2 regions of the Nocardioides luteus genome follow, and region 2 is predicted to be linked to the other one. Evidence: riboswitches for the same ligand, from Rfam matches in the RefSeq annotation. Region 2 holds a riboswitch; the other holds the start of a gene.
The links. Region 2 has a riboswitch for thiamine pyrophosphate ahead of HD557_RS00325 (thiamine ABC transporter substrate-binding protein). Riboswitches for the same ligand answer to the same signal wherever they lie in the genome.
Positions count from the first base shown of each region.

Region 1: another riboswitch for thiamine pyrophosphate. It lies ahead of thiE (thiamine phosphate synthase); the one in region 2 lies ahead of HD557_RS00325 (thiamine ABC transporter substrate-binding protein).

Region 1 covers NZ_JADOVJ010000001.1:4,116,834-4,127,979, reverse strand. The annotation lists gene HD557_RS19885 (SPFH domain-containing protein) at 1-191, shown strand, start outside; gene HD557_RS19880 (GNAT family N-acetyltransferase) at 330-896, shown strand; gene HD557_RS19875 (hypothetical protein) at 893-1,120, shown strand; gene HD557_RS19870 (TFIIB-type zinc ribbon-containing protein) at 1,153-1,452, opposite strand; gene HD557_RS19865 (fumarate hydratase) at 1,541-3,229, opposite strand; TPP riboswitch at 3,306-3,415, shown strand; gene thiE (thiamine phosphate synthase) at 3,433-4,014, shown strand; gene HD557_RS19855 (FAD-dependent oxidoreductase) at 4,014-5,024, shown strand; gene thiS (sulfur carrier protein ThiS) at 5,021-5,221, shown strand; gene HD557_RS19845 (thiazole synthase) at 5,218-5,982, shown strand; gene HD557_RS19840 (thiamine phosphate synthase) at 5,979-6,611, shown strand; gene thiD (bifunctional hydroxymethylpyrimidine kinase/phosphomethylpyrimidine kinase) at 6,608-7,417, shown strand; gene thiC (phosphomethylpyrimidine synthase ThiC) at 7,414-9,102, shown strand; gene HD557_RS19825 (NAD(P)-dependent oxidoreductase) at 9,111-10,013, opposite strand; gene HD557_RS19820 (DUF1707 SHOCT-like domain-containing protein) at 10,152-10,820, shown strand; gene HD557_RS19815 (DUF1707 SHOCT-like domain-containing protein) at 10,890-11,146, shown strand, end outside.
Region 2 covers NZ_JADOVJ010000001.1:60,580-71,725, reverse strand. The annotation lists gene HD557_RS00350 (AAA family ATPase) at 1-42, opposite strand, end outside; gene HD557_RS00345 (acyl-CoA dehydrogenase family protein) at 143-2,056, opposite strand; gene HD557_RS00340 (phosphatase PAP2 family protein) at 2,088-3,155, opposite strand; gene HD557_RS00335 (ABC transporter ATP-binding protein) at 3,167-4,183, opposite strand; gene HD557_RS00330 (ABC transporter permease) at 4,313-5,956, opposite strand; gene HD557_RS00325 (thiamine ABC transporter substrate-binding protein) at 5,953-7,023, opposite strand; TPP riboswitch at 7,019-7,127, opposite strand; gene HD557_RS00320 (GNAT family N-acetyltransferase) at 7,159-7,590, shown strand; gene HD557_RS00315 (MBL fold metallo-hydrolase) at 7,580-8,641, opposite strand; gene HD557_RS00310 (hypothetical protein) at 8,641-9,063, opposite strand; gene HD557_RS00305 (hypothetical protein) at 9,060-9,416, opposite strand; gene HD557_RS00300 (putative protein N(5)-glutamine methyltransferase) at 9,433-10,206, shown strand; gene HD557_RS00295 (YwaF family protein) at 10,435-11,133, shown strand; gene HD557_RS00290 (PLP-dependent cysteine synthase family protein) at 11,097-11,146, opposite strand, start outside.

The DNA.
Region 1 (11,146 bases), 4.1 Mb from region 2:
TCGAACGCGCTGTACGCGAGGCGCTGCGAGAGTTCGCCGGAATCGTCGACCAGGACGAGTTCCTCAACTCCACCCAGCGCCTGACGGATGTCGCCTATGACGCCACCCGCCGCTCGCGCGAGGACTGGGGCATCGTCGTCAAGCGCGTCGCGGTCACCGACCTCGGCGCCCCAGGCGCTCCTGGCCGATGACCGCGACCCTCGAGGCACCTCGCGGCGAAGGCGGCTGGTGCCCTCGCGCAACGGGCACGCCGACTGGTCGGGCTGTCGGGCATCGGTGACCCGAAAAACCTGATGCGGCGGGCGGTCACGGGTTGACAGCATCGGGCCATGTCGCTGCCCACTCCCACGCTCGTCACGACACGGTTGCGGCTGCGGCCGTTCACCGACGCTGATGCGGATGACCTCTTCGCGTTGCAGAGCGACGCCCACGTACTGCGTTACTGGGACTCACCGCCGTGGACCGATCCGGCCCAAGCCGGGCGGTTCATCGCCAGGTCACAGGAGATGGCGGAGGAGGGGGCCGGCGTCCGGGTGGCCGTCGAACGGGACTCCGTGTTCCTCGGCTGGTGCACCTTCAACTCGTGGAACCCGGAGTTCCGCAGCGCCTCGCTCGGCTACTGCCTCGGCGAGGCGGCCTGGGGTCACGGCTATGCGACCGAGGCCGCCGGTGCCGTGCTGACCTGGGCCTTCGACGCGCTCGACCTCAACCGGGTCCAGGCGGAGGCCGACACTCGTAACGCCGCCTCGGCCCGGGTGCTGGAGAAGCTCGGGTTCAAGCTCGAGGGGACGCTGAGGGAGGACTGCGTGGTGAACGGGGTCGTCTCCGACTCCTGGGTCTTCGGACTGCTCCGCGGGGAGTGGTTCGCCCGGCAGCGGGGTACCGCAGGGACATGAGCCACGAGCAACTTCCGGCAGAGGGGCCCGACGACCCCGAGTACACCGACGAGTCCGGGCAGGTCTCCGAGACCCAGCGCCTCGACGAGGACGAGGGCGACACTCCGATCGCGCCCTCGGACTCGACGGCGGGTTATCCCGACTCCGAGTCGGGCAGCCCGGACACGAAGGGGTCCGGACCGAGCGAGGCGCCGCCCGAGAACCGGCGCGACAACGACGTCTAGCGATTCTGCGGGCGGGCCGGGCTGGGTCAGGCTCAGCCGAAGAGGTCACCCAACCAGGACTCGCGGTGGTGGCTGCGGCGCTTGTCGTAGCGGTGGTCGTCGTCGTAGTCGCGCCGCTCGTAATCCCGCTTCTCGTAGCGTCGCTCGTCGCGCTGCTCCTGGCGGGGCTGCTGCTGGTAGCTGCCGAGTTGCGGGGCGCCGACGGACCGCTCGATGATCTTGTCGATCTCGCCGCGGTCGAGCCACACGCCACGGCACTGCGGGCAGTAGTCGATCTCGATGCCTTGGCGCTCGCTCATCACCAGGGTGACGCCGTCGATGGGGCACTGCATGGGGGGTCTCCTCGTCGTCGGGGATCGGCGCCCATCAACCTATCCGGTCGTCCCGCCTCGCCGAGGCCCAGCGTCGGCGGGCGTCCGCTCAGCGCTCCTTCGACCGCACCCTGATCCCGGTGAGGGGGACGGTGGTGGTGCCGGAGGGGTCGGTGAAGAAGTCGTTGCCCTCGCCGTCGACGACGATGAAGGCGGGGAAGTTCTCGACCTCGATCTTCCAGACCGCCTCCATGCCGAGCTCGGGGTACTCGAGCACCTCGACCGACTTGATGCAGTCCTGGGCGAGCCGCGCGGCCGGGCCGCCGATGGAGCCGAGGTAGAAGCCGCCGTAGGTGCCGCAGGCCTCGGCGACGATCTTGGAGCGGTTGCCCTTGGCGAGCATGACCATGGAGCCGCCGGCGGCCTGGAACTGCTCGACGTAGGAGTCCATCCGGCCGGCGGTCGTCGGTCCGAAGGAGCCCGACGCCATGCCCTCGGGCGTCTTGGCCGGGCCGGCGTAGTAGACCGGGTGGTTCTTCATGTACTCCGGCATCTCCTCGCCCGCGTCGAGGCGCTCCTTGATCTTCGCGTGCGCGATGTCGCGGGCCACCACCATCGGGCCGGACAGGGAGAGCCGGGTCTTGACCGGGTGCTGGGAGAGCGTCGCGAGGATCTCGGACATCGGCTGGTTGAGGTCGATGTCGACCACCTCGCCGGCCGAGATCTCCTCGGCCATCCCGGCGTCCGGCATGTACTGCGCCGGGTCCGTCTCGAGCTGCTCGAGGAAGACGCCGTCGCGGGTGATCTTGCCCAGCGCCTGGCGGTCGGCGGAGCAGGAGACCGCGATCGCCACGGGGCAGGAGGCGCCGTGGCGGGGGAGCCGGACGACGCGTACGTCATGGCAGAAGTACTTGCCGCCGAACTGGGCCCCGATCCCGAAGGACTGGGTCAGCTCGAAGACCTTCTCCTCGAGCTCGGTGTCGCGGAAGCCGTGGGCGCTCATCGAGCCCTCGGTCGGGAGGTTGTCGAGGTAGTGGGCCGAGGCGTACTTGGCCGTCTTGAGGGCGAACTCCGCGGACGTCCCGCCGATGACGACGGCGAGGTGGTACGGCGGGCAGGCGGCCGTGCCCAGCGACCGGATCTTCTCGTCGAGGAAGGTGAGGATCTTGTCCGGGTTGAGGATCGCCTTGGTCTCCTGGAACAGGAACGACTTGTTGGCGCTGCCGCCGCCCTTGGCCATGAAGAGGAACTTGTACTCCGGGCCGTTCTCGCCCTCGGTGGTCGAGTAGATCTCGACCTGTGCGGGCAGGTTGGAGCCGGTGTTCTTCTCCTCGTACGTCGTCAGCGGGGCCAGCTGCGAGTAGCGCAGGTTGAGCTTGGTGTAGGCGTCGAAGACACCGCGGCTGACGGTCTCGGCGTCGTCGGAGCCGGTCAGCACGCCCTCGGACTTCTTGCCCATCACGATCGCGGTGCCGGTGTCCTGGCACATCGGCAGGATCCCGCCGGCCGAGATGTTGACGTTCTTGAGCAGGTCGAGCGCGACGAAGCGGTCGTTGCCGGAGGCCTCGGGGTCGTCGATGATCTTGCGGAGCTGCTTGAGGTGGGCAGGGCGGAGGTACTGGTTGATGTCCTTCATCGCCTCGGCGGTCAGCCGGCGGATCGCCTCGGGGTCGACCTTGAGGAACTTGCGCCCGTCGACCTCGATCTCTTCCACCCCCTCGCTGGTGATCAGCCGGTAAGGAGTGTCGTCCTTGCCGGTCGGGAGGAGGTCGGAGTACCGGAACTCAACGTCAGCCACGGAAGCGAATCGTACGCCGCCGGGCGCCTCCGTCTGAGATCAGGCTGCACGCGCGAGACATCCGCGCTATGGTCGGAGACGTCCACACGGGAGTCCGCGGCAGCGGGCTGAGAGGGAGCTGGAGCCGCTCCGACCGTTACACCTGATCCGGATCATGCCGGCGAAGGAAGTGATTGGTTGTGCTTCTTCCACATATTTTCTGTTTGGTCTCCTCGCGCGATGATCTCGCGCTGCTGCCCGCCTTCGCGGAGGTCGGTGTCACCGGCTTCCAGGTGCGCGACAAGACCGCGACGACCCGTGAGCTGCTCGCGCTGACGGCAACCGTGATCGAGCGGGTCGGGACGTACGAGGCCTGTGTGGTCGTCGACGACCGGCTCGACGTCGCGCTCGCCGCCGGTGCGGACGGCGTCCATCTCGGTGCGTCCGACCTGCCGTTGGCCGAGGCCCGGCGGATCGCCGACGCGGTCTCCCCGGGGCTGATCATCGGCGCGACCTGCCGCGACCGTGCCGCCGTCGAGGCGGCTGCCGACGCGGGCGCGGACTACGCCGGGTTCGGGCCGGTCTTCGCGACCACGTCCAAGGCCGGGCTTCCCGACCCGCTGGGGGTCGCTGCCGTCACCGATGCGGCCGGCGTGCTGCCGCTGATCGCGATCGGCGGCATCTCGGCCGAGTCTGCCGGGCCGGTGCGCGCCGCCGGCGCCCATGGGGTCGCCGTGATCGGCGGGCTCTGGCGACAACCCGATCCACTCCAAGCCGCGAAGGAGCTCGTGGAAGCGGTCGGCTGATGCGGGCGCGGATCCTCGGTGCCGGGATCGTCGGACTCTCCGTGGCCGACGAGCTGATCCGTCGTGGTCACGAGGTCTCGGTGGTCGATCCGTCGCCGGGTTCAGGGGCGTCGTACGCCGCTGCCGGCATGCTCAGCCCGGCCGGGGAGGCCTGGCACGGCGAGGAGGAGCTGACGCGGCTGTGCCTGGCGTCGCTCGCGCTGTGGCCCGACTTCGCTTCGCGGCTAGGGGTGCCTGTGCACACCCGCGGGACGCTGCTGGCCGGCGTCGACGCCGGAGATGTCCAGCAGGTCGAGCGGCAGCTCGCGGTGCTCGACCTCGCCGGGGTGTCCTACGAACGGTTGGGGCGGAGGGATCTGCTCGGCTACGAACCCGGGCTCGGCCGAGTCGCCGGTGGCGCCTTCCTCGCCGAGGACCACTCCGTCGACCCGCGGGCCGTCGTCGCGGCGCTGCTCGCGCGGGTCGGCGACCGTGTTGGTGTCGAGACCAACACAGCCGTTGACGTGACCGTCATCGCCACGGGGGCGCACCTCCCCGCTCCGTACTCCTCCCTCATCCGCCCGGTCCGCGGCGACGTGGTGCGGGTGCGGACGCAGGAGTGGGTGGAGCGGACCGTGCGGGCGTGGGTGCACGGCGAGCAGGTCTACGTCGTGCCGCGGACCGACAGCGACGAGGTCGTCATCGGGGCGACGTCGGAGGAGCGCGACGGCCCGCTGCTGCCGACCGTCGAGGGCGTCTGGCGGCTGCTCGACTCCGCCCGCCGGGTCGTGCCCGCGCTCGACCGGGCCGGCGTCGTGGAGGTGACCTCGCGCGATCGCCCCGGCACCGCCGACAACCTTCCGCTGGTCGGTCCGACCCAGGAGCCGGGGGTCGTGCTCGCCGCGGGCGCCTATCGCAACGGGGTCCTGCTCGCGCCGCTCATCGCGCGGCTGGTCGCCGATCACATCGAGACAGGAACGGTGGAGCCCGCGGTCGACCCGCGCCGGTTCCGGATGAAGGAGGACGGATGAGGATCACCGTGAACGGCGAGCCGATGGAGGTCGGTGGCACCGTCGCCGATCTGCTCGAGACCAGGACCGGCGACCGGCGGCCGAGCGGCATCGCGGTCGCCGTCGCCGAGGAGATCGTTCCTCGCGACGACTGGGCGGAACGCTCGCTCCAGGACGGCGACGTGGTCGAGATCGTGACGGCGGTGCAGGGCGGATGAGCGTGCTGAAGATCGCCGGCCGCGAGCTGTCCTCGCGCCTCTTCCTCGGCACCGGCGGCCTGCCCCACCTGGCGCTGCTCCCGGACGTCATCGACGCGGCCGAGCCGGGTCTGGTGACGGTGTCGATGCGGCGTACGTCCTCGACGGCGTCCGGAGGCCTGCTCGAGACGCTCCGCAGCGCGGGCGTGCCGATCCTGCCCAACACCGCCGGCTGCCTCTCGGCGCGCGAGGCGGTGCTGACCGCCGAGCTGGCCCGCGAGGCGCTGGAGACCGACTGGGTGAAGCTGGAGGTGATCGGCGACGAGACCTCGCTGATGCCCGACGCCGTCGAGCTGGTCGAGGCCGCCGAGCAACTGGTGCGCAAGGGCTTCACGGTCCTGCCGTACGCCACCGACGACGCCGTCCTCGCCCGCCGGCTCGAAGACGCGGGCTGTGCCGCGGTGATGCCGCTCGGCTCGCCGATCGGGTCGGGGCTCGGCATCCTCAACCCCTACGCCATCGAGGCCGTCGTGGCCGCCGTCGACGTGCCGGTGGTGCTCGACGCCGGGGTCGGCACCGCCTCGGACGCGGTCCTGGCGATGGAGCTCGGCTGCTCCGCCGTCCTCGCCGCCACCGCGGTCACGCGCGCCGACGACCCGGTCGCGATGGCCCGCGCGCTGCGGCTGGCCGTCGAGGCCGGGCACACCGCCCGCGCCGCCGGCCGGATCCCACGCCAGGCCGTCGCCCGCGCCTCCTCGCCGATGGAAGGACGCATCGCATGACCGTGCTACCGAGACTGCTCGTCCTCACCGACCGCTCCCAGCTGCCGCTCGGCCGCAGCCTGCTCGCGACGATGGCAGCGTGCGCCGAGGCGGGCCTGACCCACGTCGTACTCCGCGAGCTCGACGAGCCCCTGGAGCATCGGGCGAAGCTGGCCGAGCTGCTCGCCGGGCTCGGCCTGAACGTCATCGCCGCCCACACACCCCTGCCCGCGGCGGTCGGGGTGCAGCTCCCGGCTTCCGCGAGCTGTAACACGTCGTTCGTAGAACTACTCGCCCTATCGGAGCGACCGGATAGTCGGTGTAACAGCGTGTTACACCTCGGCCGCAGCTGCCACAGCGCCACTGAGGTCGCCACCGCCGCCGAGCAGGGGTTCGACTATGCGATGTTGAGCCCGTATGCGGTGACCGAGTCCAAGCCCGGTTACGGGCCGCCGCTCGGGCCGGGCACCTTCGGCGACCTGCCGCTCCCGACGTACGCACTGGGCGGGATCACCTCGGACAACGCCGCCGACCCGGTCGCAGGGGGCGCCTACGGGGTCGCCGTGATGGGCGCGGTGATGCGAGCAGACGAGCCGGGACAGGTCGTGCGCGACCTTCTCGCCGCCCTCGCCGCGGGGGTGACCCGATGAACCCGCCGGTCGCGCTCACCGTCGCGGGGACCGACTCCGGGGGAGCGGCGGGCACGGCGGCCGACCTGGCCACCTTCGCCGCGCTCGGGGTCCACGGCGCCTGTGTGATCACCGCCGTCACCGCCCAGGACACGACCGGCGTCAGCGACATCCACGCCATCCCGTTCGCGACCATCGAGGCGCAGCTCCACGCTGTCTTCGACGACCTTCCCGTCGCGGCCGTGAAGACCGGCATGCTCGGCAGCGCCGAGACGGTCGAGCTCGTCGCGCGCCTGTGCGCCGACCGCCCGCTCGTCGTCGACCCCGTCCTCGTCGCCACCTCGGGAGCGGTGCTCGGTGGTGAGGACGTACGCCGCGCCTACCTCGACCACCTGCTCCCCGTCGCCACCGTCGTCACCCCCAACCTCGACGAGGCTCGGGCCCTGGCGGGACGCGACGGGTCACCCGAGGAGCTCGCCGAGGAGCTCGCCGGGCTGAAGCCGGCGGTGATCGTCACCGGAGGTGACCCGGCCGCCACCGGGGAGTGCACCGACTGGCTCGCCGAGCCCGGGAAGTCCGCGATCCCGCTGAGACACCCCGCGGTCCTCACGAGCAACGACCACGGCACCGGCTGCACCTACAGCTCGGCCCTGGCCGCCCGTCTCGCCCACGGCGCACCGCTGCGGGAGGGGGCCGAGCAGGCCGCGGCGTACGTCACCCGACAGCTCGCCACCAGCAGGCAGTGGACCCTCGGCCGCGGCCGGGGCCCGGTCGCCCACCTCTTCACAGATCAGCCCAGCCCGACAAGCACGAAGGAGACAGCATGACCGTCCACCCCGCCCACACCCGCCTCGAGCTCGGTGACCTGAAGGTCCCGGTTACCCGGGTCGCGCTGACCAACGGCGAGACCTTCGACCGCTACTGCACCGAGGGCCCGGGATCCCAGCCGGAGCAGGGTCTCCCGCCGCGTCGCGACGAGTGGATCGACGAGCGCGGCGACACCGAGGCCTACGACGGCCGCCGGACCGAGCTGCTGGACAACGGCAAGGCAGCCGTACGCCGCGGCGCGGCCCGCCAGGAGTGGCAGGGCGAGCGCCGCCAGCCGCGCAAGGGCAGGAACATCACCCAGATGCACTACGCACGGCAGGGCATCGTCACCAAGGAGATGGCCTACGTCGCGGTGCGGGAGAGCTGCGACCCCGAGCTGGTCCGCGAGGAGGTGGCGGCGGGCCGCGCAATCATCCCCAACAACGTCAACCACCCCGAGTCCGAGCCGATGATCATCGGCAAGCGGTTCCTGGTGAAGATCAACGCCAACATCGGCAACTCCGCCGTCACGTCCTCCATCGCCGAGGAGGTCGACAAGCTCACCCACGCGATCACCTGGGGCGCGGACACGGTGATGGACCTGAGCACCGGCGACGACATCCACACCACCCGCGAGTGGATCCTGCGCAACTCGCCCGTCCCGATCGGCACCGTCCCGATCTACCAGGCCCTGGAGAAGGTCAACGGCGAGGCCGACAAGCTGACCTGGGAGGTCTTCCGCGACACGGTCATCGAGCAGGCCGAGCAGGGCGTCGACTACATGACGATCCACGCGGGCGTCCTGCTCCGCTACGTCCCGCTCACCGCCAACCGCGTCACCGGCATCGTGTCCCGAGGCGGTTCGATCATGGCCGGCTGGTGCCTGGCCCATCACCAGGAGAACTTCCTCTACACGCACTACGACGAGCTGTGCGAGATCTTCAAGCAGTACGACGTCGCCTTCTCCCTCGGTGACGGCCTCCGCCCGGGCAGCACCGCCGACGCCAACGACGAGGCCCAGCTCTCCGAGCTGCGCACCCTCGCCGAGCTCACGACGCGGGCCTGGGAGCACGACGTCCAGGTCATGGTCGAAGGCCCTGGCCACGTCCCGCTCAACCTGGTGAAGGAGAACGTCGACCTCCAGCAGGAGTGGTGCCACGGCGCGCCGTTCTACACGCTGGGCCCGCTCGCGACCGACATCGCGCCGGGCTACGACCACATCACGAGTGCCATCGGCGCGGCCACGATCGCGATGCACGGCACCGCGATGCTCTGCTACGTCACCCCGAAGGAGCACCTCGGCCTGCCCGACAAGGACGACGTGAAGACCGGCGTGATCACCTACAAGCTCGCCGCCCACGCCGCCGACATCGCCAAGGGCCACCCCGGCGCCCGTGACCACGACGACGCCCTCTCCCGGGCCCGCTTCGAGTTCCGCTGGCGCGACCAGTTCGCGCTCTCCCTGGACCCGGTCACCGCGGAGGCATTCCACGACGAGACCCTGCCGGCGGAGGGCGCCAAGACCGCCCACTTCTGCTCCATGTGCGGCCCGAAGTTCTGCTCGATGAAGATCAGCCAGGACGTACGCGACCGCTTCGGCGGCGGCGACGGTGCCTCTTCCGAGGAGGTCGAGGCCGGGATGATGGAGAAGTCGAAGGAGTTCGCGGCGGCGGGAAGTCGGGTGTACCTCCCGCTCGCCGACTGAGCGATCGGCTACGAGCCCGACCGCAGGCTCTCGTAGACCCTCGCGAGTGCCTCCGAGCCGTGCCCTGCGGCGATCTGTCCGCTGATCAGTGCCTGGACGGCAGCGATGGGGGAGGGGTCGACCCCCTCCTCCTCGCTGGCCCGGACGATGTGCGAGAGGTCGGAGAACTCCAGGCTCTGCTGGCCCGCGACGGTGTAGTCGCCACCGTCGATGACCTTCGCGTAGCCGTCGAGACCCTCGGTCATCGCGGCCAGGAAGGGCGCCTGCCGAGCAGCGAAGTCGGCCGCGCTCATCCCCATGGACGAGACCATCGCTGCGCCGTGGAAGAACCCCGTGAACATCTGGTACATCCCCGACAGCATCGCCAGGTCCACCAGCGACGCCCGGCCGGCGTCCTCGCCGTGGAACTCGCTGGTGGCCCAGACGTCGAGCGTCGGCAGGAGGGCGTCGTACGCCGCCCGTGACCCGCTGTAGAAGATCTGACCCGCGCGGGACCCGATCATCGCGGGCACGGCCATGATGGCGCCGTCGAGGTAGTCGACACCGCGCTCGGCCGCCCAAGCGGCGAGCGCACGGGCTTCGTTCGGCGACGTGGTCGTGACGTTGACCAGGGTGCGGCCCCGGAGCTCGTCGGCGACCGGGCCGCTGAGGGTCTCCTCGACCGAGGCGTGCTTGAGCAGGCAGGCGATGACGACGGGACTGGCCTGCACCGCCTCGCGGACCGAGCCCGCAGCTGAAGCGCCTCGGTCCACCAGGTCCGCGGCACGGCCGGGGGTGCGGTTCCAGACGGTCACGGAACGGCCGGAGTCGAGCAGCGCGGACGCCAGGGCGCTGCCCATCGCGCCGAGGCCGAGGACGGTCACGTCGGTCGCGTGGGTGGAGTTTCGAGTGGTTTCTGACACGCCCTCCATGCTGGAGGAGGTCGTCGCGACGCGGGAGTACCCACTATTTACTGGGGTACGCACCATCTGGTGAGTGCGGCGCGCGGGTAAAGGATCAGGGATCAACCTGAGAGACGGATCCGGCGTGCGCCGATAGCATCAACACTCATGGGACTCCCCGAACCGCACCCCGGCCAGCCCCGCCGCGCCGACCTCCGGGTCAGCGACGCCGACCGTCACGCGGTGGCCGACATCCTGCGCGAGGCAGCGGGGGAGGGCCGTCTCGACATCGACGAGCTCGAGGAGCGGCTCGAGGAGACCTACAAGGCCAAGACGTACGCCGACCTGGAGCCGATCACGCAGGACCTCCCGGTCGCGGGGCAGATGCCGGCGGCACCCGCCGTGCCCACCGCATCGGCGGTGCCCGTCGTCTACGGCCAGGGTGAGGCGTCCGACAGCGCCAGCGCGTTCCTGAGCAACGTCGAGCGCAAGGGCGTGTGGATGGTCCCGCAGCACCTCTCGGTCAACGCGGTGCTGGGCGACGCCAACATCGACCTGCGCGAGGCGCACTACGCCGCGCGCGAGGTGGTCATCAACGCCACCTCGGTGCTGGGCAGCGTGAAGGTCACCGTGCCGCCCCACGTGCACGTGATCGTGGAGGGCAACGGCGTGCTCGGCGACTTCAAGGAGCCCTCCGCGAAGGTGCCCGAGGTGCTCTCCGCGGACTCGCCGGTGGTGCGGGTGCGGGGCATCGCGGTGCTGGGCGATGTGACCGTGAAGCGCCGGGGTCCGCGCGGCCCGAAACGCACCCTGAAGCAGCATCTCGGCCTGGAGTGACTGGCTTATGGAAATGGGGTAGGGGGATTGTTGAGGCACAGGCTCGATGCCCCCACTACCATTCGCCCCATGGGAACGACCCCCGAGCCATTTCGCGGCCAGAATCCTGATCCGAATCTCCGGATCAGCGATGCCGACCGCCACAAGGTGGCCGACATCCTGCGCGAGGCCGCGGGTGAGGGACGCCTGGAGATCGACGAGCTCGACGACCGCCTCGAGGCGACCTTCAAGGCCAAGACGTACGCCGACCTGATCCCGATCACCGTCGACCTGCCGGCCGCGGGCACCCCCGCTCCGCCGGTGCCGGTGACGAAGCCTGCGACCGG
Region 2 (11,146 bases):
TCCTACCCCGGGCATTCCGTTGATGAGGATCAGCCTGGCCACCGGACCAGTCAACCACCCGCGGGTGTTCAGCTGGCGATCCGCACTGTCAGCGGCCTATGTCACGTACGACGTGCCGGTGGATGCTCACCCCAGCCAACCCTCAGCCGATCAGATCCTTCGCCCGCAGCAGCTCCTCGGGCACCCCGAAACCGTCGACGAGCAGCCGCGCGTGCGGGCGGAGGTCGCGGCAGAGGCGGTTGACCTCGCCGATGATGGCCTTGGAGCGCTCGGAGGAGAGCCGGCCGTGCTCCATGAACCAGGCGCGGTCGGCCTCGATGACCGAGAGGGCGCTGAGGTCGCAGACGGTGTCCATCAGATCCCGCACCGGCCCCGAGGGCAGCACCCGGACCTTCTCCCGGAACGCCTCGTGGATCAGCCGCTCCACGTGCGCGTGAGCGACCCCGATGACGTGGTCCTGGACGGTCGAGAAGACCTCCCCGGGCTCGCGGCCGGCCTTCACGCCGGACTGCAGGCGCCGGGCGACGCCGGCGAGCATGTGCTCCTCGCGGAAGCGCAGCATCGCCAGGTGGTAGTCGGCGTCGAGGATGTCCGGCTCGCGCTCGCCCGCGATCGGGACGACGTCGCGGACCCGTTCGAGCAGCTTGTGCACGGCGGTGCGCTCCAGGACGGTCTCGACGGCGAGACCGGCGACGAAGCGTACGAGGTCGAGCTGGTCCATCTCCTCGAACTCGCTCGAGTAACCGGTGAGAAGGCCCTTGGCGACCAGCTGCAGCAGCACGGTGTTGTCGCCCTCGAAGGTCGTGAAGACGTCCGTGTCGGCCTTCAGGGCCGCGAACCTGTTGGCGGCCAGGTAGCCCGCGCCACCGCACGCCTCGCGGCACTCCTGGATGGTTCGGGTCGCGTGCCACGTCGCCAGGGCCTTGGTGCCGGCGGCCCGCGACTCGAGCTCGCGCCGGGCGTGCTCGGAGGTCGTGACGCCGGAGAAGACGTCGTGCAGGTCGTCGCGTACGACCTCCTGCGCGAAGCGCAGCGCGTAGGTCCGCGCGACCAGCGGCAGCAGCCGGCGCTGGTGCTGGCCGTAGTCGATGAGCAGCGACTCCTCGGCTTCCGCCGAGGCCTCGAACTGCCGCCGGCGCAGCGCGTAGCGGACCGCGATCGTCAGAGCGACCTCCGAGGCCCGGATCGCGGCGCCGCCGACCGAGACGCGGCCCTGCACGAGCGTGCCGAGCATCGTGAAGAAGCGCCGCCCGGCCGACTCGATCTCGGAGACGTACTCGCCCGCTTCGGTGACGTCGGCGAAGCGGTTCAACAAGGACGTACGCGGCACCCGCACGCCCGAGAACCACAGTCGCCCGTTGTCGACGCCGTTGAGCCCCATCTTGGGCCCGTCGTCCGCGATCCGCACGCCGGGCGCCGGAGCACCGGAGACCCGGATCGGCACGACGAACGCGTGCACCCCGCGCTCCTCGCCGCCGACGACCAGCTGCGCGAAGACGACCGCGAGCTCGCCGTGGGCGGCGGCGTTGCCGATGTAGTCCTTGTACGCATCCTCCCGGGTCGTCTCGATGACGAACTCCTGGGTGGCCGGGTCGTAGGTGGCCACGGTCGCGACGGCGGCCACGTTGGAGCCGTGTCCGTGCTCGGTCATCGCGAAGCAGCCGAGCAGGCGCCCGGAGACGATGTCGGCGAGATAGCGGTCGTGGTGACGGGCGGTCCCGAGCTGCAGGATCGCGCCGCCGAAGAGGCCGAACTGCACGCCCGACTTCACGAGCAGCGACAGGTCCCCACCGGCCATCTCCTCGAAGGCGGCGATGGAGGCGCCGACGTCACCGCCGCCGCCGTACTCCTTCGGGAACCCCAGCCCGGTCAGACCGGTCGCGGAGACGTCGAGGAGCACCTCCCGGACCCGCTCGCGGTACTCCGTCCGCGGCAGCTCCTCAACCTCGCCGAGAAAGTCGGCGCGCTCGATCAGGGACTTGCGTACGTCCTCCCGGACTCCCGCGTATCGCCCGTCGAGAAGTGCGGTCAGTGAGGCTGCATCGATGGCGGTCACGCCACCAGACTAAGCCCCGATCATGCCCGGATCAGGTCAGCTCGTGTGCGACCTTCGCCTCGGCCCCGGCGATCGCCTCGGACTCGGCGACGAGGCGGCGTACGCCCTTGCGCCGGAACTTCTGGTTGGCCGCAAGGCCACCGAAGTAGTAGGCGACGAGCGCGATCATGCAGCCCGCGACGTCGTCGGCGAGGTAGTGCCAGCCGAAGTAGACGGTCGCGACGACGGTGATGCCGAAGTTGATCCAGCCGGCCCAGCGGGCGATCTTGTTGTTGATCGTGGCGTGGATCATCAGCGCCACCAGCAGGGTGATGCCGCAGTGCAGCGAGGCGAAGCCACCGACCGACTGCACGACGTTGGCGTCGACGTCGAAGAGGACATGCTGCCGGGTGAAGACCAGCGACTCCATCAGACTGCTCGCGGGCGTGTCCGGCAGGTCGGCGTAGAGATAGGGGTACTGCAGGCCCGGGCCCACCGTCGGCAGGCAGTAGTAGGAGACCGTGCCGAGGATCCAGGCGATGCACTGCGAGGCGACGAACCAGTAGCCGTAGGCCAGGTTGCGCGACCAGACCAGCCACGCGGCGACCGCGAACGGCACCAGCGGCAGGAACCACATGTAGATGTAGGAGAGGAACCAGGCCACCCAGCCGGTGCCGAGGAGGTCGTGGAGCAGGATCGCCGGGTCGGCGCCGAAGAGCACCGCCTTGTCGATCAGGTGCAGCTCGTGGTCGAACTCGTAGGTCTCCGGCACGACGAACGGCAGGAAGGACTTGAGGTTCCGGTAGCAGACGTAGACCAGGTAGAAGCAGACGATGCCCATCGCCACGAGCGTCAGGCGCTCACGGGTCCAGTGGGTGCGGACCCGCTCCTTGAAGATCGGGCCCATGTCCTTCCACTTGAACTTCGCCAACCACAGCGTGCGTGGCACGAGGTCGACGAGCAGGGCGGCTCCGACGAGGAGGGGCAACCGGAGCCAGGACGGTCCGAGGAAGCCCTCCGGGTCGAGCATGCGCTTGTCGACGATCTGCGCGGTCACGACTGCGATCAGGCCGAAGATCAGCGCGCTACTGACGAGGAAGATCTGAGCGCGGCGATACATAGCCGCTAAGTTTAAATGGCGGGTGGCTGCTCTGCCGATTCGGGGACAACAGATTCTGGAATGGCCAGCCGGTTCGGCTCCACCCGCAGCCTGACCGACTCCCCCGGTGCCGGCGCCGAGTCGGCGACCGCGTCGACCTCGCCGATGTCGTCGAGACGTACGACGAGCCGGTGCTGTTCCGGCGTGGCCCTTGCCGAGACGACGGTGCCGGTGAGCGGCCCCGCCGGGTCGGCGACGAAGGCGGAGCGGCGCAGCGCCACCGCGCCGGCGGGGCTCAGCCCGGCGGCCTTCAGGACCGTGTACGCCGCCGGCCCCTCGAGCACGCGGGCGTACCCCAGGAACAGGGCGGCCCAGGTGTCGGTCGGCCTCGCCCAGACGTCACGGAGGGTCCCCTCCTGCACGAGGCACCCGTCGCGCAGCAGCGCGATCCGGTCGGCCACCGCGAAGGCCTCCTCCTGATCGTGGGTGACCATGAGCGCGGTGGTGCCGGCCTCGTGCAGGATCCGTCGCAGGTCGCCGGCCAGGCGCTCCCGCAGGCCAGCGTCGAGCGCGGAGAGCGGCTCGTCGAGGAGCAGCAGCCGCGGCTCGACCGCTAGCGCCCGCGCCAGCGCGACCCGCTGCCGCTCGCCACCGCTCAGCGTGCCCGGGAGGCGATCCTGGTAGCCACCCAGACCGACGAGCTCCAGCAGGTCGGCGACCCGCTTCTCGCGGTCGGCGGCCGGGATCCGCCGCAGCCGCATCGAGTAGGCGACGTTGCCCGCGACGCTGAGGTGCGGGAACAGCTGCCCGTCCTGGAACATCAGCGCGAACCCGCGTTTGTGCGTCGGCACCCCGCGCATCGACCGCCCGTCCCAGCCGATCTCCCCCGTCGCCGGCTCCAGCCCGGCCACTGCCCGCAGCAGCGTCGACTTCCCCGAGCCCGAAGGCCCCAGCAGCGCCAGCACCTCACCGTCCGCCAGCTCCAGGCTGACGTCCTCGACGGCAGGCTTCCCGTCGTACGCCACCGACACCTCACGCAGCGACAGCATCGCAACCTCGATCCTGCCGGAGCGGTGGTTTTGGTGGCCGAATCGGTAGTTCTGGCGAACCAAACTGCCGTTTCGTCCGCCACAAGTGCGGACTCGGCCCCCAAAGGTGCGGTTTCGGCGGTGCGGTGTTCACAGTGCTCCGATCGAAGGGACGCGGAGACGCTCGACGAGGAGCATCACGACGGCGGTGGCGGCGGCGAGGACACAGGCGGCGGCGAGGGCCATGCCGTAGTTGTCGGAGCCCGGACGGGACAGCAACCGGAGGATGACGACGGGGAGGGTGGGGCGCTCCTCGCGGACGAGGAAGGACGTCGCGCCGAACTCCCCCAGCGAGGCCGCGAAGGCGAAGCCGGAGGAGGCGAGGAGCGGCTTCCAGACGGCGGGTACGTCGACGGTCATCACCGCGCGCAGCGGCCCGGCCCCGAGCCCGGCGGCGGCCTGGCGGAGCCGGTCGTCGACCGATCCCAGGACCGGCACCAACGTCCTCACCACCAGGGGCAACGCGACCAGCGCCTGCGCCAGCGGTACCAGCCACGGCTCGTCACGGAAGTCGAAGACGCCCGAGCCGAGCGTCAGATAGAGCCCCAGCCCCAGGGTGACGGCGCTGACCCCGAGCGGCACCATGAACAGCCCGTCGAGCACGGCGCGCACCCGACGCTCCGCAAGCGTCCGGGACCGACGGGTCACCGCGAAGGCCACCAGCAGCCCGAGCACCAGCGCGACCAGCGTCGCCTGCACCGCGACCGCCAGCGACGTCATCAGCGCCGTGGTGACCGGCACCGGCAGCGGCGGGTCGAACCCGGGGGTCTGCAGGGCGACATAGTTCCCGAGGCTCCAGCGGTCGTCGACCCGCAGCGACCCGAGCAGCAGCGCCAGCAGCGGACCGGCCACCAGCAGGACCAGCACCGACGTGGACAACAGGGCCGGGAGGTCCCGCGGCGAGACCCGCCGGCGGCGTACGACGACCCGGGACTGCGCGGGATCCGGCACCGAACGCAGCCGACCGGCCACGACCAGCAGCCCGACGACGACCACCAGCTGCAGCACCGACAGCACCGCGGCACCGGGCAGGTCGAACAGGGTGAACGTGAGCTTGTAGATCTCGGTCTCGATGCTGTTGTAGCGCACCCCGCCGAGGGTGAGCACGATCCCGAACGCGGTCGCGCAGAAGAGGAAGACCACCGACGCCGCCGAGACGATCGCGGGACGCAGCGCGGGCAGGGTGATCGTCAGCAGGACCCGCAAGGGCGACGCCCCGAGAGCGGCGGCGGCCTCACCGGGTCGCGGGTCGAGCGACTCCCAGGCCGCCCCGACCGCGCGGATCACCACCGAGGCGTTGAAGAAGACCAGCCCGAGGATGATCGCCGTCGGCGTGCCATCGAGACCCAGAGATGCGAGCAGCCCCGCCTCGCCGATGAGCTCGCGGAAGGCGACGCCCACGACGACGGTGGGGAGCACGAACGGCACCAGCAGCCCGGCCCGGATGACGCGCTGCAGCGGAAACGCCAGTCGATGCAGCGCGAACGCAGCCGGCAGCCCCAGGGCGATGCTCAGCACCGTCGCGAGCCCCGAGGACCACAGCGTGAACCAGAGCGCCCGCTGGATCTCCGGGCGCCCCACGACCCGGGACACCACGGACGGGTCGAAGGAGCCACCGAAGAACAGTCCGCGCTGCACCATCCCCGTGACCGGCAGGACGAAGAAGACCGCCAGCACGGCCACCGGGAGGGCGGCGAGCGCGACCAGGGTGCCTACGCGACGGGTGGAGCTCACTGCGCGATCGTGTCACTCCAGGTCGCCAGCCACGCTTCCCGGTTCTCCTCGATCTCCTTCGGCTCGACGGAGAGCGGCGAGGTGGGCTGCTGGGCGAACTTCGCCCACTCGGCGGGCAGCTTCACGTCGGAGGAGACGGGGAAGACGTACATGCTCTCCGGCAGTGCCCCCTGCACGCTGTCGGAAAGCATGAAGTCGATCAGCGCCTGTGCGCCCTCGGGGTGGTCGGCACCCTTCAGCACACCGGCGTACTCGACCTGACGGAAGCAGGTGTCGAGCAGAGCGGCCGTCGTGGTCTTGCCGTCCTTGACGGTGAAGGCCGGCGAGGAGTCGTAGGAGACGACGATCGGACGCGTGCCCTTGCCGCCGCCCTGGGTGAAGTCGGAGTAGTAGGCCTGGTCCCAGCCGTCGACGACCTTGGCGCCGTTGTCCATCAGCTTGCCCCAGTAGTCGGCCCAGCCGTCCTCGCCGTACTCGGCGACGGTCGCCAGCAGGAATGCCATCCCGGGCGTCGACGTCGCCGCGCCAGGGGTCACGAGCAGGTCCTTGTACGCGGGCTCGGCCAGGTCGTCGAGCGACTTCGGCGGCGTCAGCTTCTTGGCCGCGAACCACTCGGTGTCGATGTTGACGCACACGCTGCCGTTGTCGACGGGGGTGAGGAAGTGCTCCTCGTCGCCGGGGAGATTGAAATCAGAGACGCCCTCGGGGATCTCGGACGGCGTGTAGGCCTCCAGCGCGCCCTGGTCGATCGCCCGGCTGGCGAAGGTGTTGTCGACGCCGAAGACCGCGTCACCGTCGGGGTTGCCGGTGTCCAGGGCGATCTTGGTGGTCAGCTCGCCGCCGTCGCCCGCGTGCCGGATCTCTGCGGTGTAGCCGGTCTTCTCGGTGAACTCGGCCAGCACCTCCTTCGGCAGCGTGAAGCTGTCGTGGGTCAGCAGCACCACGGTCTTGTCGTCGGCGCCGCTCGACTTCTCGGCGTCCGGCTTCGCGGGGGTGCCCCCGCACGCGGACAGCAGCAGCGCCGAGACCGCAGTGATCGCAGTGGCAGTGATGGCAGGCGTACGCATGCGCACTCTGACTCCCTTCGCCGGTGTCAACCGGAGCAGGTTCGGAGGGTCTGCGGCGCTGTTCGCCGCACTCTCAGGCCTCCCGGCCTCCCCTGTCTGTTCCGGGCAACACTACTTGCTTGCGAGAATCCACCCATGACCGACGTCTCCATCTCGTCCTTCGACGACCTCACCCCCAAGACCGCGTACGCCCTGTGGCAGCTGCGCCAGGAGGTCTTCGTCGTCGAGCAGGACTGCCCCTACCTCGACCTGGACGGCCGTGACCTCGAGCCCGGGACGCGTCACGTGGTGCTGACCGACGGCGACCGGCTCGCCGGCACCGCCCGCATCCTCGACGACGGTGACGTGTGGCGGATCGGCCGCGTCGTCCTCGCCCCCACCCACCGCGGCCAGGGCCTGGCGGACGTGATCATGAAGGCTGCCGTCGAGGCCGTCACCGACCGCGACATCGTCCTCGACGCCCAGTCGCCGCTGGCCGGCTGGTACGCGAAGTTCGGGTTCGTGAAGGACGGCGAGGAGTTCCTCGAGGACGGCATCCCGCACACCCCGATGCGGCTCAGGCGCTGACGGCGTCGACCGGGGCGAACAGCACGCTCGCCTCGGTCTCCTCGCGGGTCGCGAGACCGCGAGCGACCAGCAGCTCGAGGTGGGCCTTGGTCTCCATGACCGCGAGGCCGGCGTTGAAGTAGTCGAGCTCGGCGAAGGCGCGCTCGTGGCGGGTCCAGCCGAGGTCGTTGGCGACTTCGAGGGCCGAACGTCGCCCGAGACGCAAGGAGGCCAGCGACTGGGCGAGCCGGGTCTCGTGATGGGCGAGGAGCTCGTCGACGCGGGCGTGCGACGAGGTCGCGACGGGGCCGTGAGCGGGCAGAAGCTGCAGGTCGGGCAGGGAGCGGACCTTGGTCAGCGACGCCATGAAGTCGCCGAGCGGGTCGATGACCGGAACCGGCTCGAAGCCGATCGACGGGGTGATCGTGGGCAGCACGTGGTCGCCGGCGAACAGGACCGAGCCGGCCAGGTCTGCGTAGACGTAGTGACCCTGGGTGTGACCAGGGGTGTGCACGGCGTCGAGGTCGCGGCCGGCCACGTCGAGGCGTACGTCCCCTTCCAGCCAACGCGAAGGCATCCGCCAGTGCGAGAGATCGGGCGGCGGAGGCGGGTTGGCGGCCCACTTCTCGGCCAGCTCGGGTGCGCCGGCATGAGCCAGGAGGCGGTCGGTCGAGATCCAGCCGTCGAGGTCGCCGTTGGTGAGCTCGAGGGTGGGCCGTTCGCCGGCGCCGAGCAGCACGTCGGCGCCGAACTCCTCACCCAGCACCGAGGCGAGCGTGTAGTGGTCGCGGTGCACGTGGGTGACCAGGAACCGCCGGACGTCCCTGAACGCGAAGCCGAGCTTCTTCAGCCCGCTCTCCAGCGCGGCGCGCCCCTCGGTGATCGCCCAGCCACCATCGACCAACGAAAGGCCGTCAGAACCCTCGAGGACGTAGATGTTGACCGCCTTGAGCCCGTCCATCGGCAGCGGCAACGGGATCCGATGTACGCCGTCGGCGACCGTCCATGCTCCCGGAGCGGACCAGTGCTCCCCCGAGTCAGGCGAGATGGCGGTGGCTGTCGACTGACTCATCAGGCTCCTTCGGTCGGCCCTGGAGTTCGACCTTTCCAGAGCCAGAGGAGACCCAGGATCGGCAGCAGGGCAGGAACGAAACCGTATCCGCTCCCGAACTTCGACCATACCGATGCATCCGGGAACCAGGACGGCACGACCAGGGACAGGACACCGACGACGAACACGCCGGCCAGCTCGACCCACAGCATGATCTTCGCGAAGCCCGCCGACCCGGCAGCAGCCCGGCGGATCGCGAACCAGCCCGCGACGTACGTCGCCGCCGCGACCACCGAGAGCGAGTAGGCGATCGGGGCCTCGTCGAAGCGGGTGAGGACCTGCACCAGCGACCGGGCGCCCGCGGCGAGCACGAAGATCGCGTAGACGGTCAGCAGCACCAGGTGTGGACCGGAACGGGTCTTGGCGGGAGCGGTCTCGGTCACCGGACCATCATGACGCGTACGGCCACGACCCCCGTCGCCAGGGCCGCCGCCGCGATCACGCCCGAGGACCAGGCCGAGCGGTCCTCACGCATCGTCTGCAGGGCCAGCGGCATCAGGCACACGAGCGCGCCCACGTAGCCCAGGAAGGTCGACAGCGACTCCGGCTTGCGCCCGGCCGACCAGCCCGCCAGCGCCCCGATCGCGAGCACGACGGCGAGGATCTCGAGCATCCACGCTAGCTGATCGAGCCACCGCGGACGCGGAGCCTTCAGGACGAGGCCGACGACGGCCGCGATCGTCACGAACGCGGCGTACGCGGCCACGATGATTCCGATCGGAGTCAGGGCGTCCACGTGCCAATATTCTCTGATGACCTCCGTCGTTCCCGATTCGGGGCTCGTCGCCCGCCTCCGCGCCGCCGGCTGCGTCTTCGCCGAGGAGGAGGCGGCCCTCCTCGAAGAAGCACCGGTCTCGCCGCAGGAACGAGAGGCGATGGTCGTACGCCGCGTGGCCGGTGAGCCACTGGAGCTCATCCTGGGCTGGGCCGAGTTCTGCGGGCTCCGGATCCGGGTCGCGCCCGGGGTGTTCGTGCCCCGGCAGCGCTCGGCGCTGATGGTCGACCTCGCTGTCCAGGGGATTGCGCACCGCACGACCCGGAGGGTTCTCGACCTCGGCTGCGGGACCGGAGCGCTGGGCGCGGCCGTCGCGGCCCGGGTCCAGGGCGCGGAGGTCTGGGCCACCGACATCGACGCGGCCGCCGTCGCCTGTGCCAGGCGGAACCTGCCGCCGGACCGGGTGCTCCTCGGCGACCTCTACGCCCCGCTCCCCCGCGACCTCGAGTTCGACGTGATCGTGGCCAACGCCCCCTACGTCCCGAGCGACGAGATCCGGAACATGCCGCCCGAGGCGCGCGATCACGAGCACCACGTGGCGCTCGACGGCGGAGCCGACGGGCTCGAGGTCCAGCGGCGCGTGATCGAGCAGGCTCCGAAGCATCTGGCACCCGGCGGCGTACTCGTCATCGAGGCCGGCCAGGAGCAGGCGCCCGTCACCGCGAGCCTGATGCGGGCGCAGGGGCTCGTCGCGCAGATCCATCACGACGAGGAGCTCTACGCGACGGCGGTGACCGGAACAGCCCGCTGAGACACCACAAAAGCGAGGCGTCCCTCTGATTGCACACCACCCCCGCAGTGTGCATTCAGAGGGACCTCCACCCAGTTGATGAATCCCCCCGGATCAGCCACCAACTTTGTGTGAGAGGTCGTCCACCCCCCACCGGTGGACGACCTTCTCGCCGATGAAACGGACGACCCGCCGACCCATGACGCGGGTTGGGAAGAATTTCTTCGGGAATCGCGTCAGACTTCCGATATGCAGGCTTACGGTCTGACCCATCTGGTGCCGTTGTCCCTGCTCACAGCGGGGATCGTGGCCGTGGTCTGGCTGGGCAGGCGGCAGCGGGACGACCTGGATCCGTCGAGATTCTCCCGAGCATTCGCGCTCGCGATCCCGCTGACGATCATCCCGCTGCAGGCTCACGAGTGGGTCACCGACTTCGACCTGTTCATCGATCTGCCGATCCATCTGTGCGACATGGCGTGGATGGCGGCGACGGTCGCGCTGTGGACCCACCATCCCTACCCGACGGCGCTGACCTGCTTCTGGGGTCTCACGCTGACCACCCAGGGCGTGTTCACCCCGGACGTGAGGGACTTCCCGGAGGTCAGCTACATCACCTTCTGGGTCATGCACCTGATGGTGGTGCTCGCCGCGGTCTACCTGGTCTTCGGGCTCAAGCTGCTCCCGCGCTGGCGCGACTACGGCTGGGCGGTCGTGACCACGGCGGCATGGGCTGCCGCGGCGTACGTCCTCAACCTCGTCCTCGACGCCAACTACGGCTACCTGCGCTACAAGCCGCCGTCGGACTCGCTGCTCGACGTGCTCGGGCCGTGGCCGCTCTACATCCTCAGCGAGATCGTGCTCGTCGCGGGCGTGTGGGCGCTGGTCACCGCGGGGATGCGGGTCTGGGCGCGTCAGGAGGGGTCGACGAGGATGCCGGTGCGCTCGTAGTCGGCGAGGGCCG